DNA from 4 places in the Bacillus sp. ABA4_010 genome. Region 1 is predicted to be linked to each of the others. Evidence: riboswitches for the same ligand, from Rfam matches in the RefSeq annotation. Region 1 holds a riboswitch; each other region holds the start of a gene.
What was found. A riboswitch is a leader RNA that binds a small molecule or an ion and turns the genes downstream of it on or off. The one in region 1 is predicted to bind cyclic di-GMP.
Positions count from the first base shown of each region.

Region 2: it holds a riboswitch for cyclic di-GMP, as region 1 does, so the genes downstream of both, ACXAEO_RS07030 (helix-turn-helix transcriptional regulator) here and ACXAEO_RS13070 (SpoIID/LytB domain-containing protein) in region 1, are expected to answer to the same signal.
Region 3: it holds a riboswitch for cyclic di-GMP, as region 1 does, so the genes downstream of both, ACXAEO_RS12495 (sensor domain-containing diguanylate cyclase) here and ACXAEO_RS13070 (SpoIID/LytB domain-containing protein) in region 1, are expected to answer to the same signal.
Region 4: it holds a riboswitch for cyclic di-GMP, as region 1 does, so the genes downstream of both, ACXAEO_RS07275 (protoglobin domain-containing protein) here and ACXAEO_RS13070 (SpoIID/LytB domain-containing protein) in region 1, are expected to answer to the same signal.

Region 1 is NZ_JBSWUN010000003.1:2,389,868-2,394,480, reverse strand. It holds gene ACXAEO_RS13075 (hypothetical protein) at 1-638, opposite strand, end outside; cyclic di-GMP riboswitch class I at 876-965, shown strand; gene ACXAEO_RS13070 (SpoIID/LytB domain-containing protein) at 1,236-3,053, shown strand; gene ACXAEO_RS13065 (MATE family efflux transporter) at 3,114-4,493, opposite strand.
Region 2 is NZ_JBSWUN010000003.1:1,182,975-1,187,587, reverse strand. It holds gene ACXAEO_RS07035 (hypothetical protein) at 1-750, opposite strand, end outside; gene ACXAEO_RS07030 (helix-turn-helix transcriptional regulator) at 781-1,749, opposite strand; cyclic di-GMP riboswitch class I at 1,895-1,977, opposite strand; gene ACXAEO_RS07025 (DUF6526 family protein) at 2,280-2,705, opposite strand; partial or broken gene ACXAEO_RS07020 (SDR family NAD(P)-dependent oxidoreductase) at 3,093-3,218, opposite strand; gene ACXAEO_RS07015 (hypothetical protein) at 3,245-3,511, opposite strand; gene hemG (protoporphyrinogen oxidase) at 3,610-4,613, opposite strand, start outside.
Region 3 is NZ_JBSWUN010000003.1:2,254,209-2,258,821, forward strand. It holds partial or broken gene ftsZ (cell division protein FtsZ) at 1-1, opposite strand, end outside; gene ACXAEO_RS12495 (sensor domain-containing diguanylate cyclase) at 260-1,225, opposite strand; cyclic di-GMP riboswitch class I at 1,385-1,469, opposite strand; partial or broken gene zwf (glucose-6-phosphate dehydrogenase) at 1,652-2,761, opposite strand; partial or broken gene ACXAEO_RS12505 (orotidine 5'-phosphate decarboxylase / HUMPS family protein) at 2,727-3,140, shown strand; gene hxlB (6-phospho-3-hexuloisomerase) at 3,156-3,713, shown strand; gene ACXAEO_RS12515 (winged helix-turn-helix transcriptional regulator) at 3,907-4,275, opposite strand; gene ACXAEO_RS12520 (HIT family protein) at 4,455-4,613, opposite strand, start outside.
Region 4 is NZ_JBSWUN010000003.1:1,234,175-1,238,787, forward strand. It holds gene ACXAEO_RS07260 (hypothetical protein) at 1-68, shown strand, start outside; gene ACXAEO_RS07265 (hypothetical protein) at 105-251, shown strand; gene ACXAEO_RS07270 (M14 family zinc carboxypeptidase) at 544-1,611, shown strand; cyclic di-GMP riboswitch class II at 2,336-2,419, shown strand; partial or broken gene ACXAEO_RS07275 (protoglobin domain-containing protein) at 2,513-2,974, shown strand; gene ACXAEO_RS07280 (methyl-accepting chemotaxis protein) at 3,251-3,739, shown strand; gene ACXAEO_RS07285 (hypothetical protein) at 3,780-4,370, opposite strand.

The DNA.
Region 1 (4,613 bases):
TTAACAGCTCCAACCGTCATTTTTCCGTATATATCTTCACGTATTAAAAGAGTCACTTCTGTCCCCGATACAAACTGAGTCGCGATGTCCTGTTCATGTAAATAATCGGCTAATGGAAGCAGATGCGGTTCCTTATCGATATACACTTTAATGGTTTGTTGATTAGGCATCGAGTCGTAATTAGCTGTAATGATTTTCTCGATTTCGTCCGTTTCCGGTTCATATAAAACTTCTATATTTTTAATAGTATAGTTATCATTTTTAGTTTCAGTAAATTGAATAAGGAGTCCTGATCCAAGCTTAAAGGAGTTTAATTCCTCTTGACAGGCTGTTTCACCCGCACAGCGATAAATACCTGAAGTTCCTTCTACATTAAATTCAATCGAGTCGTGATCAATGTGTTTTGTTAAGGTTCCAACAACATCCCTTATTGGGTCGTTTGAAGGAGCATAGCCCTGCTGTGCTTCTGCTTGCGGTAAAATTAAAAGTCCTCCTGCCATGAATGTCCCTAAGGCAAAGGTAGCTATTCCGGTTACAATTTTTTTGTTGCTTTTGAAATGTTTGTTTAACAGCGGTTGTTTAAGATTTTTTTTCTTATTAGTATGGACAGGTTGCTTTTGGTTCCCTTTATTTGACATAACAATCCGCTCCTTCATTCTAATCATTTTTTGATTACAAAACTAAAGATTAGGATAGTTTATCGTTTTTATTCCCTCTAGTAGAAAGGGGTAAACTTGAAAAGCCTCCTTATAACTAGGTTCATAGTTTAATAATGGATAATAATGGAGCAGAAGGCAAGTTTTTTAGTATGTTTCTTTTGGTGTTCTCCCTTTATCATAAGAGTAAGAGATTAATTGGACGTTCTGTCGACTCAATCTCGATAAACGCAAAACGGATGAAAGTCCGTGACGCAAAGCTACAGGGACTAAGGTGTTCAATGAACTCTATGTCTGCCAGCTGCCGAAAGATGAAAGGGACAGCCTATTTACAGGTGAGAAGCGAAATGTGGAAAGAGATTGAAGAGTTGTGATGTGAGTCAATTTCTTCCTTTCGTGAGAGCTTCTGTAAAGTTGTACCCTCGCTTATCGGTTAAGCGGGGGTATTTTTATATTCTCGTTCGGTGTAAATGGCGTAGCTGTCAGCTCATTTGCTCGAATCGGCTGTTTGGTCACGAAGCATTTCCAGGGAGCATTGGATAAAAAAATGCCTCTCAAAGGCAGAAAGATGGAGAAGAGATGAAGAAATTTATAGTGTATATATTAGCTGTCGTGTTGACCTTAACTAGTCTGCCTGTTTTACAGGCAACGGCTGGTTATGAACCAACGATACAAGTCAAGCTAGTCAATTATTTAGGGAATAAAACCGAATTGACCATTAAGCCTTCAGACAATTACGAGACCAATGACAAGGGAATCGTCTTAAAATCGGGCACTTTGTATACATTAAAAGCGGAAAATGGAAATGTTGTATTATACGAGGGACAGCGACGACTAAAAGAGTTTTCCACATTTGAAGTAATCCCTTTAAACAAAGATAGCACGTTATCCATTAACAGTCGTTCCTATTTTGGTAGTTTTACGTTCAGTCTGGAGAAGGGAATGTACATCCAACCGGTCAACTCTATTTCGATGGAAAAATACGTAAAAGGGGTCGTGCCGAACGAAATGCCAGCATCTTGGCATGCAGAAGCCTTGAAAGTACAAGCGATCGCCGCTAGAACATATGCTATGAGCTATATGCATAAAGTCATTGATGATACGATTAACTATCAAGTATACGGGGGAGCCAATTGGCATCCAAATAGCAGTTTAGCTGTCGATGAAACTGCAGGAGAAGTATTGAAGTATAACGGAAAATTAATTAGTGCGGTTTTCTCTGCCAGCAATGGCGGAATGACGGAATCGAATGCCAATGCTTGGGGAAATACGTCTGTATCCTATTTTCGTATGAAAGAGGACCCGTATGATCCGAAGATGACTTGGAATGTATCCGTGGCGAAAAAGCAAATCGATTTAACAGGTAAGGATTTGACGAAGCCGGATGTGTGGTGGTCTATGACGAAGGAAGCCGACGCTGTCATTTCATCCAATATTAAAACGTGGCTGCAGCAAAACGGCTATGCCAATAAAGATATGAAAATTGTCAATATTTCAGAGCTTTCGTTGTATTCCCCAACATCAGGTGGCAGAGTTAGCAAAGGAAGCATAACGGTTGATTTTCTTGTTAAGGATTTAAAAGCGGTAGACGGAAAGCTCGCTGTTCAAACATTGAAACTAACCGATGTGAGCGCGGCCAAGATAAGAGCAATAGTAGGGAACAGAGTTATTTTAAGCTACCTCGTCGATAACGTTACCAATTCTACTACGGTTATTCATATACAAGGACGTGGTGATGGACATGGAGTTGGCATGAGCCAATACGGGGCGAAAAAAGCAGCAGAATTAGGCAAAACGTATAAAGAGATTCTTGCTTTTTATTATGAAGGGACCACATTGGTGAAGGAATACGAACTTTACGTGAGTTTTAAAGATGTAACGAGTGCGCATTGGGCTGAAATGTATGTGAACGAACTATTCCAGAAAAATATTATTTCGGGCTATACGGATGGCACGTTTCGACCGAGCAATTCGGTGACAAGAGCCCAGTTCAGCAAGATTATTATTAATGCACTTGACTATGATCTTGTGTTTGATGAACAGACGTTTAACGATGTACCGAAAACGGATTGGGCGAATCCATATGTAGAGTCAGCGGTTCAACACGGTCTTTTATTGAAAAGTGAAGTAGGAGCGAGCTTTCAACCAAATACACCGATTACTCGTGAAGAAATGGCAATTATGATTGGTCGTGCTTTACAGTTATCACCTGTCAGTCGTCCGGAAAAATTTAAAGATAATTATGAAATGAATCGTCCAGGTTTAGTAGAGGCCGTTTCTGAAGCGGGAATTTTAGATGGTTATTCAGACGGAACTTTTAAGCCGGAAAATTCGCTTACGAGGGCGCAAGCTGCGAAAGTCATCTATTTAGCAATGGAGCAAAGTAATCCAAAATAGTGAGAGAAATCGATTTATATAACATGAAAGAGACATGGAGACCCATGTCTCTTTCATGTCTTAGCCAATTGGTTCCGCGGTGTTATCTCCATGGCCACCATGAGACGATTCATCGCCAGATTTTACAGAAACTTGAGTCCAATCTGTTCGATAGAAGCGAATCATTAAAGTCACACCAAGGACCATAATGAAGGTATAAAGTGCCATCCAAGCCCCAATGCTTTTCCATCCAAGCATGAAGGTAAAAAGATACGTCAGAGGGATGAACACTAACCAACCGGTGAGAACAGATGATTTAAGAAGAAAAGACGTGTCGCCAATTCCTCTCAGTCCGCCGGCATAAAAATTAAATAAGGCGTCAAAAATTTGCCAAAACGCCGAGATTTTAATGAGAGTAGCAGCCAAATGAGCCACATTCGCATCTGTCGTATACATATTCACAATAGAGTCAGCAAATATAAATTCCAGTGCCCCGAGAATTAAAATAAAAATGCTCCCAATGATGGCTGTTTCTGTTCCAAGTCTTCGTGCCTGAAGCGGATTTCCTTTCCCGACTTCTTGACCGACTAAGATGGTGGCGGTCGCACCGAAGGCAAAGGCTGGCATAAATCCGAAACTCATGACACTTAATGCAAGTTCATTGGCAGCGAGGGCGTTTGTTCCTAAGCGAGCGACAAAGATGGTAAAAACAAACATCGCGATGCTTTTTGAAAATTCTTCGATTCCTAACTTAGAGCTTTCAGTAAAGATAAGCTTTGATTCCGTTCGATTCCAAACTGCTTTTGAACGGGTGTTGTATTTTTTATGCAAGGTAACAAAGTAGACAAAAGCCGATCCAAGCATGATAATTGCTTCTCCAATGAAGACGGCCCATGCGGCACCTGCGAGCCCGATTTCAGGAAAGCCAGCATTTCCATAAGTCAAGGCATATGTGAAGAAAATCATGATGGCATTTCCGATAATGGATGTAACCATTGGTGTTTTCGCATCACCAATCCCCCGAAAAAAGCCGTGGAAAACAAAGGTGAAAACAGAAAACGCCATGGCTAAAAAGCGGATTGTTAAATAATCTTCGCCTTGCTTAACAAAGTTCGTTGAAGATTCCATCAAAGATAAAATATCTTTTGAAGCAAATAAGCCTGTTCCAATAATTAATATGCTGGCAACTACACAAAAATAAAGAGCGAGTTGTGTCCGTTCAACCCCTTTTTTCATTTCATGCGATCCAAAATTTTGAGCGACAAGATAATTGACGGTATGACCAATTCCCGAAAACAAGGCCCATACATTGTACATAATGATATTAGACACACCTACAATGGCAATAGCGAGAGCTCCAAGCTGACCGACCATAATAAGGTTAATCGTTCCAGTCGCGGTCATCGCGGCAAAAGAAGCAATGGAAGGAATGGCAAGCTGTAATATTCTTTTCCAGTTCATGTTCGTTCTCCTAATCGTTAAATTCATGATGCAGTAACAATTCCTCATCTATCTTATATGATGGTTACTAATTTTACCATCTGTTTTTTTGCCTATTTCAACGGAGATTAGGTGAATACT
Region 2 (4,613 bases), 1.2 Mb from region 1:
TGTGTAATTGCCGATTTCCTTCATGATTGCTTCAGCTGAATGTAATTTGGCGATTTCTACATCCACTTCTGCTTTTTGTTTTTTCATTTGTTCTAATTTCTTTTCAGTCGAAGAAGCGAAAATAATACTTCCAAGTGCTAAAGCAGGTGCCAGCGCAATACCGCCTAAAACGACCATCCCTCCAGCCATTCCTAAACCGCCTGCAGCAAGTGAACCTCCCCCAAAAAAGGCAAGAGTAGCATTCGTTGCAGCCACCCCGCTTAAAGAAGCGATAGCTGTCCCAGTAGAAGCAAGACCAAAGGTCGTGGCAGCGCCCATTGCGCCCATTGCAGCCAACCCACCTCCAGCAATCGCTGACACTCCAGAACTCATAATTTGAGCTGCTTGTATGGTTTGTTTTTCTACTTCACGCATAAAAAGGTCAATATCTTTTACCTTATCTAAACTATCAATGGCTGCATGATTAGAAAAATCAACATGTTTTAGTTTCTTAAATTCCGTCACAAAATTAGCCATACTTCCATTTAAAATTTCTAGCTTCTCTTTTCCATATTGTTCAAAATGCTTATTGGTTTGTTTACGCGTCTGTTCAAACGCCTGAAAAGCAGCTTTATATCTTTTTTCCGTTGCTTCTGCAATCTCTTTCGTTTCTTTTATATTTTGATAAGAATCGTATCCTTTTTTTCCTGCAATAGCAGTAGAAGCTGCTACAGCTCCAGCGACAACTAATGGAATAAGTGGTAATGGCATAACATGTTCCTCCTAAAATGGTTTTCTATTTTATTGATATTTCTCTAACATTTGCAACACACTTTTCTTCATCTCATCCCTTAACTTCTCGGGACGCAAAACTTCCACATACTCTCCTTGACTAAGGAGCCACATCTTAATTCCATGTCCGAATACTTCTGCTTCAAATACAATGCTATTTTCATCTTTCCCAACAATGCGGGCAGTAGGAAGCCGATCGAGAACGGCTTGAGGAGATGGGCCGGTGAAACGAAATTTAATCGTCATTAGTTCACCTGTATGCATAAATTGAATTCGTTTACGGAATTCTCCTTCTTGAAACCGCTCCTTATATGGCGATTCAAAATGCTCGTCTGTCATATAACATGTCGTCATTCGGTCTACCCTGTAGATGGTCGGAAAATCTAAATCACGCTTTGTTTGATAAGCAATTAAATAAAAATAGTAATCTGAAAACATAAGTCCGACAGGTTTTAATGTTCTCTCACTATCCGTGTTATCATGCTCCCGTTGATAGCGGATATTAATCAACCGCTTTGTATGAACGGCTTTTGCTAATTCCCAAAGCAAAGAGAAGAGAGAGCGATTATGCTGCAAGTCAACATATAAATGTTTTTCATTTAACATGAGCTTTTTAATAAATTCCTGATTAACTGGCTGAGCCAAATTTGTCAGTTTATCAATAAGCTGCTCCATCTCTTTTTTCGGAAAAGCCCGTGATTCAATCACGATTTTTAAAAGGGCAAAAATTTCTTCATTACGTAAAAACTGTTCATTCCCTACCTCTAGTCGATATACTTTCTCCTTACGATCATATTCTAAGTATTGGCTCGTTTTAGCAGTTTCGAGAAAGTCTCGCAAGCTGTCAAAATCACGTTGAATCGTCTTCTCTCCAACGTGAAAAGCATCTGCTTCCCCTTTTTTCGTCAGTGTGTGACCTTTACATAACCTGTCATACATAGACAAGACGCGGTACGTTTGGTTTTGGGATGTATTCATTTGCTTCTCTTTCACTCCTATTCAATTATCGAAGAGCAACTTTACATACTCATCATATAAATTCACTTGGACGTATTATGTACTTTAAAAACATTTTTTTATCCAAATAAAAAAACCTTCGAAAGGCATGCGAAGGCAAGTATCAATGTGCAGCCCGGCGGCCATTGCAATTGCTTTAGGTCCGTAGCTTTGCGTCCTTGTTTTTCAACAAGTTTGCCCAATCTATTTCGATATGAATGAAAGTTCTCTATTTAACATACAAACCAAATAACCTATGTCTATTTTACTATAAACAAAAGATTTTCCAAGAAAAAAATGTTAAAAATAAGAAAATGATGTAAAAGAACTGAAAGAGATAATTTGAAAAAATAAATACCCCTGAAATCACAAAGATTTTTTATAGGCACATTTTTAGATTGCAGAATTTCACAATTGAAAAAATCAAACCACCTCGATTGAAAGTTTCCTGTAAAAAAAGAAAAAAGGAATACGACTCATTCGCATTCCTTTTCACCCCTTATCAATAACAATTAAATTCGATTATCGTCTGCTTTCCATTGTTTAATCGCTTTTTTAATATCTTTCGGTTCCAAGTTTTCACTTGCTACTTTTTTAGCCAGTTCAACAAACTCTTCATCACTTGCAAATCGTAACGCGACAATTTGTGCAACACTTAATCGAGAATCAAGCAATTTGCCTGTTAACACATAGTGGCGCAGGTTTTCTTCTGCTCGGATAGCACGATCTTGTGCTTTAAGCGGATAGATGCGCAATAGAAAAACGGCAACCATCATGATTATGACAAGAAATAGAAGAAGGCCAGAGGTTAACAAATTAACGTCATCCTGAAACAAATGGATGACGGCTCCAATTAAAGCCAGCAGAAGTGCTCCTAGCAAATAATAATGATAGATTGGGTGAAGCCTTGTATGATTTTCAAAGTTTTGTGGTTTCATCGTATTATCTCCATATTATGTTTCATTTTTATTTCTCTTTTACTACAAAGCTACTATAAGCTTTTCTTCACGCCTAGTCAATTAAACAGTGCGTTTTATCATTTTTAGTAAGCTATCCGTGACACCTAACACAAAAAGAACCAATTCCTTTCAATCCTCATTTTTTTCATTATAAGACTTTAATGTTTTTTCCGTTGAAAGAGCAAGACGGAATATAGGTTCAACATATCGTTCGAGGAACTGGAAAATCCATGATAATATAAAAAGAAAGACTATCGTTTCCCCGAAAATTTTGATACTTATTGGACAACCCACTTCTTCCCTCACCAACCGAATCCATTATGGAAACATTCGGCATATTCTTCGTCATTTACTTGCTGTACATGTACCTAGCACCTCACTAAGAGCAGCTACTAATTCTTCTTGAGTCAAAAGAGGATCTGAAAGTTCATATACTGTATTTTCATGCCCGCTTCCTGTAAGAACCGCTGCCATTGCATCTGCATAATCTTGTGGTCAATAGGTTAACTCTACTCTTTTCACATCGGAATATACCCGCTCGTCAAATAAACATACATAGCGACAGGAACAACACTAAAAACCATCAACAAATTGCTCAATGCTAGCAATCGATTATTGGATGCATATCCTAAAAAAACACCAATTGGGTTTATCACGAATGTCAGCATGCCAAACGGTTCTTGGAGATGAAAGACTACATATGGAACCCATGAAATGATGCCTGCTAGTAAAAAAATAATTGATAGCCAAAAATATAGCTTTCGTTGTGAGAAAATTTGATTCAATGATTCCACCTCTTTCTACAATAGATAAAAACCAAATTTCAACATATTATCCTAAACAAAAACAGCAAGCCCTATTAGGTTTGCTGTTTTTGTTGACTTTAAAATTGCTCGATGATTTTTTTCGCACTGTTTTCCCCATTTTGAATGCAGTCAGGGATGCCGACACCATAATAAGAACAGCCCGCAAGAACAATGCCTGGATATGTTTCTTGAAGATGGGCTTCAAGTGCCTCTACACTTTTTGGGTGGCTAATGAGATAGTTCGGCAATCCATCCGTCCAGCGCGTCACTTCGGCTGTCATTGGTTCACTCGCAATGCCGAGGCTTTTATGAATGTCTTTGCGCGCTTCTGCCAGCAGCTCCTCATCTGTCATTTGTTCCAAAGCAGCATAGGCTGGATGACTGCTTTTATAAAACAGTCTGACGAGTAAATGGCGGCTTTTCGATGTATGCGCCCATTTTCGGCTCGTCCACGTACAAGCATTGCACGACAATTCATGACTGCCTGATGTAATAAAGCCTGTGCCGTCTGTCGGAAGAAGGGCATCCGGTACATCAAACCCGGCATAGACGCTAATAAGCGAACTATTTTTCAATCCGGAAAATTCTCGCCTTAACTCTGCGTCTTCAAGCAATACTTCCGCTGCATCATGCGGGATGCTTAAAATAATGTGATCAGCTTCAATGAGTTCTCCATTGCTGAACGATATAATGTAGCGCCCATCCGCTTTTTCAATTTTCGTTGCTTTTACGCTTTTTAATATTTCCGTCCCAGTCAGTTTTTCTTCAAATGCGTCAATTAATGTTCCAAGTCCATTTTTAAAAGAAAGAAATTTCTTATCTCCACTTTGAAACTTTTCAAGATTCGCTTCAAATCCTTTTATAATGCTGCCATATTCATTTTTATAATCGAGTACGTACGGAAGGGTTGAAGCAATCGTTAAATCTTTCAGCTCTCCAGAATAAACACCGGACAAAACAGGGGCAATTTGCTTTTCAACAAGCTCTTTTCCAAGGAAAAACTCTAAAAATTCACCGATGGAATCGTGTTTTGTAAACCGATCATTTTTTGTATAAAGATCTTTCAGCGCTTCTACTTTTC
Region 3 (4,613 bases), 140 kb from region 1:
TTCTAGTTTTTCCTCCTCATTATGTATCATCGTGCGCTGTATCCTTTATATACGTGAACAGTTACGGTTATGTACATCTTTCATCACCTTCATTGCTCTTCAAAGAAGTACGAGCCTACAGGGGTATTGTATCATTTAATGTTTCCAGCATTCATCCATTCACGAAAAAAATAGCATTTATTCATAAAAAAACTGCAGACAAACAGGTTAGAACGTTCCCTGAACGGTTCTTTCACTGTCTTCCTGCAGGCGAAGTACGTCAACTGAATAAACTGGCACGCTGTCTTTTTTTCGTTCGTTTCTGTTCATACATGTTCTGGTCGGCTTCAATGAACAAACGATCCATGTTTCCGAGTGAATGTTCACTGAACGCATATCCAATCGACATGCTGATTTGTACGTCGTTACCGCTTGTATTGTATTCATCGATTGCCATTAAAAGCTTTTCATAAAGAGCTTCCACTGCGGCTTTCTCCGTATGCACAAGAAGAACGACAAACTCATCACCACCTATTCGAGAAACAATGGCATTCTCAGAGCAATGCTGCTTTAATAATTTAGCAGCCTCCTGAATAAGCTTATCCCCTTTTTTATGACCATAGTTGTCATTGCAATACTTCAGCTCATCTAAGTCACAGCAAATAACGGCTGCCGATATATCTATATACTGATTACATATTTCCATATTTCGCTCAAAAAACTCCCGATTGTAGACCGTTGTCAACGTATCATGAGTAAGTTTATATTCCAACTCCTGCTGTAGCTTCATTTTTTCATCTACATTCCGCATAATTCCCTGAATCGCTACCAATTCACCGTTTTCATAGATTGGAGTCGTATATTCTTCAAACCATTTATAATTTCCTTCCTTGTCTCTCAATCTTTGAATAATCGGTTTACTATAATCTATTTCACCACTTACTTTTCTTTTCATAATCTCGTAATCATCCGGGTGAATAATATTAAAAGGGGTATCGGGATTGCTGTTGAGCTCTTCCAGCGTTCCTTCTCCTAAGAAATCTTCAACAGAAGGACTTGTATACTTATGCTTATACTCTGGTTTTACTTCATAATAGTACAAAATATCTTTCGACCTTTCGACTAGTCGAACAAGATGATGTTCATACTCCAGTACCGCTTTTCGCTTAATTTTTTCACATTTGCTCAATACTTTGAAGAGTAGACTACCTACTATTAAACCTAAAGAAAAATGTAGCAATGACATGAATCTTCCCTCGCCTTTATGTATGTAGAAGCTTCGCTCATTTTGAACATTACTTCCCTATGTCTCTGAAGCCATAAGAAAACGGCATTGAAATTATTAGGGGAGTCTAACAATTTCAATGCCGCCAGCTACCAACGAACCTGCTTGCTCGAAATATGCATTGGTAGCTGGCTGACATCGTCCTTCGACTTTAGTCCCTATAGCTTTGCGTCTTCACCTTTCGATGAATTTGCCTTTATCATTTTGTCATGTTATTAGTCCTTTAGACACATTTATTTCCAATTATACACAATATTGAAAATTAAGGCAATATACCTATCCTTTCATCATGCAGTGACTTCATATTCATAGGCTAGTAAATTTTAATAGAGGTTTTCCTAAACAGACGACTCTCACATCATCCTTATTCCCCTTCAATGGTATCTGTTACTCCCACCATTTAAATCCATCTTCTTCTACTAACCAATTAGACGCTTCAGGCCCCATTGAACCTGAAGGATACGGATAAAGCGGCACACTGTTTTCTTCAAACGCTTCTAAAATTGGCTGTATCCACTGCCATGATAACTCCACTTCTTTCCAATGAGCAAAAAATGTAGCGTCACCAAGTAAGGCATCAAAGATCAGCCGTTCATAAGCTTCCTCAATATCTTCCTGATTCGCTGAGAAACTGACAACGACCGGTTCAATCTTTCCATCTTTTAATGGATTTTTCACATTTAACTGTAAGGAGAATCGTTCATTCGGACTAATCTCAATCGTTAAAAGATTAGGAGCAGCCTCCTCATGCTGCTCAACCATATCCAACTCTTTAAAAGAACGTTTAAATTCAATCACAATCTTTGTCGCCTTTTCCTTCATTCTTTTTCCTGTGCGAATATAAAATGGCACTCCGCTCCAAAATACATTATCAATCCATAACCGGGCAGCCACAAACGTATCATTTGATGAAGAAGCATTAACACCTGGTTCCTCTTTATAGCCAACAACCCGTTCATTGTTGATTTCTCCAGCTCCATATTGACCACGAATGACATGTGCAGCGACTTCTTCCTTCTGTACCGGTCGAAGAGCGTTCATAATATTTCCCTTTTCTCGACGAACATCCATAGCGCTCATCTGTTTTGGCAGATGCATTGCCGTCATCATCAATAGTTGCATCATATGATTTTGAACCATGTCGCGAATCGCCCCTGCCTGATCGTAATAACCAGCTCGCTCTTCAACCCCGACTGTTTCACTAGCTGTAATTTGGACATTGGCAATATGTTGATTGTTCCATAGCGCTTGAAGAATAGGGTTCGCAAACTCTAATGCCACAAGATTTTGGACCATCGGTTTTCCGAGATAATGGTCAATCCGATAAATCTCATTTTCTTCAAACGCCTTGCTTAATTTTTCATTTAAGTCTTGAGCCGATTTCAAATCATGTCCAAATGGTTTTTCAATAATGAGACGTTTCCACCCTTTCACGTTTCCTAATCCACTTTCTTGAATATTGGATGTAATCACATCTACTAACTCTGGAGCGACAGATGATGCCACCATTAAAGGTGCCGTCGAAGAAGCGAAAAAACAAGGAACACAAATTCTTGTCGATATGATTAATGTAAAAAATCTTGAACAACGAGCAAAAGAAGTGGATGCACTTGGTGTTGACTACATTTGTGTCCACACAGGCTATGATCTTCAAGCTGCTGGCGAGAGCCCTTTTGAACAATTGCAAACGATTAAACGTGTGGTCAAACATGCAAAAACAGCCGTTGCAGGCGGCATTAAATTAAACACACTGCCGGAAGTCGTGCAATCAAACCCTGATCTTGTCATTGTAGGCGGCGGCATTACAGGACAAACAAACAAGCAACAAACTGCTAGTCAGATGCAGCAATTAATTAAGCAAAAAGCTTTGGCCTAAACAAGGACGATCATTATGCAGACCATTCAATATGTAAGTGAAATTATTGAAGAGCTAAACCGTACCGCCGATTTGTTGGCGAATGAAGAAGCTGAAAAATTGGTTGATGCCATTCTTGAATCAAAGAAAATCTTTGTAGCCGGCGCAGGCCGTTCTGGATTTATGGTTAAATCGTTTGCTATGCGGATGATGCATATGGGGTTAGATGCCTATGTTGTCGGAGAAACAGTCACTCCTAATCTAGAAAAAGGCGATTTGCTCATAATCGGCTCCGGTTCAGGGGAAACGAAAAGTCTAGTGTCGATGGCGGAGAAAGCGAAAGGTTTAGGGGCAACAGTCGCTCTTGTCACGATTTTTCCTGACTCAACGATTGGCCAACTCGCTGATGTTTCAATTAAATTACCGGCAAAAGCAAAGGCGGAAAAGGACAGCGAACATAAAACGATTCAGCCAATGGGGTCATTATTTGAACAAACCCTCTTATTATTTTTAGATGCCGTCATTTTACGATTTATGGAAAAAAGAGGATTGAACTCCGAGACGATGTTTAGCAGGCATGCTAATCTCGAATAACTACTAGGTCAATGTTAAAGCTCTGGATGTAATGAACGTCCAGAGCTTTTTATCATGAGTTTGTATGTCAATTGCCTATGTATGTACTGAAAAATTCCTTTTGTGAATAACGGGACTGCTTTAATGAACATAGAAGAGTTATATTGTGAGGATGACATGAATGTCTTATTAGTATATAGAAGAACGTCGCTTTCTAGTTGATGGATTTGAGTTGTTCTTCTTCAGATTTCCTAACGGTTTCCATATAGTTTCTCCCCCATTCATACATCGCATCGAGAATTGGCATAAGCATTTTGCCCTTTTCTGTTAACGAATATTCAACTTTTGGTGGAACAACAGGATACACTTTCCGCTTAATCACAAGATCTTTTTCCAACTCTTTCAATTGATTAGCTAGCATTTTTTGAGTAATTGAAGGAATAAACGATTTCAATTCACCGAACCGCTTTGTTCCCTCTTTGCCCAAATACCATAAAATAAGCACCTTCCACTTTCCACCGATAATAGACAGTGTTAATTCTTTCTCACAATTAAACATTTTTTGCGATGTAGAGTGCTCCATATGGTTCCCTCCCTATTCAAATTTAAAGAATGGTATATCTTTACATTCATTTTAGACCGTCTTTCTTCATGATATTAAACTTATGTCAACTTTCCCTACATGAAAAATCTCATTTCCACACAATCTGTCGCTCATCGTTTCAATTCTCTTTATGGACTGTTACGCACTCGAATCGGCAATCACGGATATGGCACCAAATTCGGAATCGCCTTTCGAATACCACCGCGCGGGTCTTCCATATCTCCTTTGTAGCGAGGAATAAGATGAACATGCAAATGCATGACCGTCTGTCCACCAAACTCACCTACATTAACACCGATGTTATAGCCATCCGGTTC
Region 4 (4,613 bases), 1.2 Mb from region 1:
TTGTATTTTTGCCTCTTATGGATTTGATGATAAAAACGGTGTTATTTATATGGACCATGGTGAAATAAAAACAATTGGATGGTGGAATGGAGAAGGGGATTCAGTTGAAGAAAAAGAGCAAAAAAGAAAGAGAGATTAAAATTCGCGCGGCTTATTTAATAGATGAACAAAGAAAGGCTTTAGCACGACACGATAAAAAAAGAGAAGAACAGAAAGAACGTCAAGTAGATTTGTCTCATGTAAGATTATGATAAAGGAAGTGGAGAAAAAGGAATGATTTTGCTCCGCTTCTTTTTATGTTTTTTCATTTTTTTCTGAAATAGCTGACGAATAGAAGATAGTTGTAGGTCAATTCGCCACGTTTATTGTTTGAACTCATGCCGCGGCTTTTTCCAACTTAGACTGTACATATGTATCAATGGACATATCTTTCGCTACTCGAAATATGTCGAGGGAATAGGCGAGATACACTATTAACACGATTAATAGAAAACAGGATAATAGAGAAGTATGACATTCAACAATAGGGTGGGGGAAACGTTAATGAGTTTGAAAAACAAAGTATTATCTGTTTCGTTATCTAGTTTAATGGCATTTGGAGCAGTGACCGCAGTTGCAGTTCCAGTAGGAGCAGTGGGAAATGGGCCGAATCCTGGACATGGTTCCATTCAAACGTCAATATTGCATACGTATGAAAGCATGGTTGATTATCTTCAAAAGCAAGATGCAAAACAGAGCGCACTGGAACTTGAAGTCATTGGACAAACGGTAAAAGGGCGAGATATTTACATGGCGAAATACATATCGGATCCTACTAATCCAACAATTTTGTTTTTAACGCAGCAACACGGAAACGAACAGCTTACGACCGAAGGAGCACTAGAATTCATTAAACATTTAGGAACGAACAAAACGAAAGGCGTTTTAGAAAATGTTAACGTACTCGTCATTCCGATGCTGAATGCGGACGGTGCAATGGGGGATGTTGATTTTTCACTTGATGACTACTTAGCAGACGGCGATCGTCATTTAACACGATACAATGCAAACGAGGTAGACTTAAACCGGGAACATGATAAGTCTGTTAGCGATATGGAACCAGAAGCGAAAGCATTGCACGAAAATGTGTTGGCCAAATATGACATTGATTATATGATTGATTTACATCATCAAGGGGCGATGAGTGAAACAGAAGGTGAGCTTGTGTCTGGCTCCATCCTTTACCCGACAAGTGGTGAAGTGAAACAAGAAGTAGTAGAAGACTCCAAAAAACTCGGGGCTGTTGTATATGGTGCGCTTGAAAAGACAGGCTGGGGACATTTAGGGAAATACAATGGTGGCTCTAGTAAAAATATCGGACGAAACGGGATCGCCGTTCGTTATGACATTTCTACGCTTCTATTTGAAATGCGTGGGATGTCCGATCACTATATTGAGTCGTACGCACTAGGGCAAAAAAGCAACGGGTATTTAATTAAGCAAACCATTACGACCTTGGATGCAACGGTAAGAGCCATTGCGGATGGATCCATTGAATCCGCGGACACTAGCTTTTGGGACACGCTTCCTTTCCAAACAACAAGAACAGGGGAAGAAGACGATAACGAATAATTTTACTAAAAAGAAGACTTGTACACATTGCGGGTCTTCTTTTTAATAAAATAAGGAAGAATAGAATTTTTTAATACACCTCTTTAAAAATCAGAAAATTTATAATATTTAGTATTTACAAGTGCCCAGATTTCTTGTATGATAAAGATACACCATACATACACCACCAACAATCTCACCAATTATACGACGAAAGGGGAGATGTGGAGAAGCTCTAACAAAAGCAACAAAAGGACAAAGGGAAGGTGTGATGCCAATGATTTGAGTGAGGCGAAGGCAACTGAATGAGTTGCTGGGTATCCGAAATGCCATCATTAAAATACTCTCTTGCCATGGGGAGTTCCTCCTTATAATATAGATGTACGGAAAGGGTTAGCATTTATCATGAATGAAGAAATAATGTAAGCGGCTTTGTACTTCCTCTTGGAATAGACAAGGCCGCTTCTTGTCGTTTCCCATACATATCATTTAAAAGGAGTCGACCGCCCAAAACATTGATGGAGGGGAAAACATGACCGAAAATTTGATTGTAGGAATGCTATACATTATCTTGTCGATAGGTTTGTTAGCCATTGTATTAATCATGATAGGGGGTGTTTTTCCCTTCTGGTCATAAAACGGCGGTTTGTTTTGCTATATTATTTTTATAAAAAGACTCCCGAATAGTAATAATATACTATAAAATAATAGTAGTTAGTTCTAAAAACATCTTTTTGTGAGAAATTATACCTATGGGAGCGAAGAGGAATCACCTGTATATGGGCGCTTGGGTGGTTAAGAGCTGGAAGCGCAACCGACCATAAAACTAAATTGTGGGAGGATTTATTTTATGGCGATGTTTGGACTTATAAAAAAAGAACCACAAACATGGGAACAAAAAGCGAAACAATTGGATGTGGTGATGAACATCCAAGATGAAGGAATAGTCGAAAAAATAAACATGATTCGATTGAGTAAGGCGGATTTACAAATGGCCAAATGTATGCAACCGGTTGTAAAGGAGCATATTCACGTCCTTGTCGATGATTTTTATCAAACGATTACCGAAATACGTGAGTTAAAAGACATTATTGGCCAGCATTCTACTATTGATCGGCTGAGAGAGACGTTAAAAGTTCATTTAGTAGAGTTATTCGGTGGTGAGATTGACGAAGAGTTTTTAATTAAACGCCTTAAAATTGCCCAAGTTCATTACCGTATCGGTCTAAAGCCGGCCTGGTATATGGGCGCTTTTCAAAATGTTCAGCACTCTTTAATTCATATCATTGCTAGAGAAGTTAATACTAAAGAAGAAGCAGCTCGATTCACAACAGCTGTCACGAAAATATTAAACTTAGAACAACAAATTGTTCTCGAGGCATATGAACGGGAAAATGTAAAGAGGCGTGATGAACAATATGAGGCAGCCAAACAAGAAATAAAAAGAAAAATCGTAGATACAAGTCTTGAATTAACGTCTCTTGCAGAACAGTCAAAAGCAGCGGTCGAAACATTGATTGGTAACAGTGATGCGGTCAATCAAATGGTTATTGAAAGTAATGAAGATTCAACGCGAGCGCAAACTTTTGTCAAGGGAGGACAAAGTAAAATCGAGGAACTTGTCCAAAATATAAAAATCATTAGCAATAGCATAGAAAAGATGAATGCTTCTGTGAAAAAACTATCCGAATCTTCCTCACATATTACATCTGTCGTGAAAATAGTGCAAGGTATCGCTGATCAGACGAATTTACTTGCACTGAATTCAGCAATTGAAGCAGCAAGAGCTGGCGAGCACGGAAAAGGCTTTGCCGTCGTCTCAAGTGAAGTAAGGAAACTAGCGGAAGAAACGAAACAATCGGTCGGAAAAATACAAGAGCTTGTACAAGCATCCAATACATATACCGAGCATGTAAGAGAAACGTTAATAACGGTTAATGAGACTGTTCGAATGGGGAACGAAACATCTATTTATACAAGCGAGTCGTTCCAGCACATTTCGCAATCCATTCATCAAAATGTTCAAAAAATGAACCTTGTCAAAAATCAAATGGACGAATTGGTAGCGGCTATTAAGGAAATTGGCCATACGACTGCCGGTGTCACAGAATCTGCTGAACGCCTAACTGAAACAGCAGAACTAGCATAAGAAAAAGAGAGGTTGACTAAGAGCAGCCTCTCTTTTCATTTTAGGCAATCTCCTTCCGATAATAAACAGCAGACAACCGTTTTAAACCTTTTAGTTTTCCAAGTTGTTCGTCCAGCATCGCAAGTGCCTCAGTTTTGTGGCCTTGTTGAACGTGTTCTGTAACCTCAAGCCAAGTGACATAATCTTGATCTCGTATTTTCCCCTTATATTTCTCATAACTAGAGTTGTCCTGTTCTTCATAGGCAACGACCGCGCTGTAATACCATTTCACATCTTCATCTTTCATTTCTAGAAGCAGCGCTTTTACTTCTGCATATTGCTTTTTCTTGGTGAAAAGGAGAAGTTGGGCTGCTTGCTGCATACGCTTAGTACGGATGCGTTGAAGAGACGCTTCCGCTTTTTGGATGTCATCATTGAAAAAATGATAAAGAAATTGATAATGTGCCTGTTTCGACTTGCCGAGAAATTTCATAATGTTCTTTTCATCTTTTTCAAATAAAATTGGATAAAATGAAAGCCATAATGAAAGAATGAGAAATCCAATAAAAGTAACAATGATGATCGATTGAGAAACGTTCAGTATGCCCATAATAAGAGCGGTAATAAATAACGCAATGTATAGCCAAATCAACGAAATCCCTCCTCCATACTTTTGTGTCAGCATGCTAGTGATGAATGAGCCACATGAGACACCTTTTTCTTCATTTTCTTCTAATATTATACATGATGCGAGAAAATCCGTCGTTCTTTTCTTGAAAACAAAGTCATATCAACGGTTTTCTGAGGAATTTGCCGAACGATTATGTTTTTAGAAAAGTTTAGGGATGTATGCACCGGGAAAAAAATGGATAGAACGCAATAGTTCATCCACTCT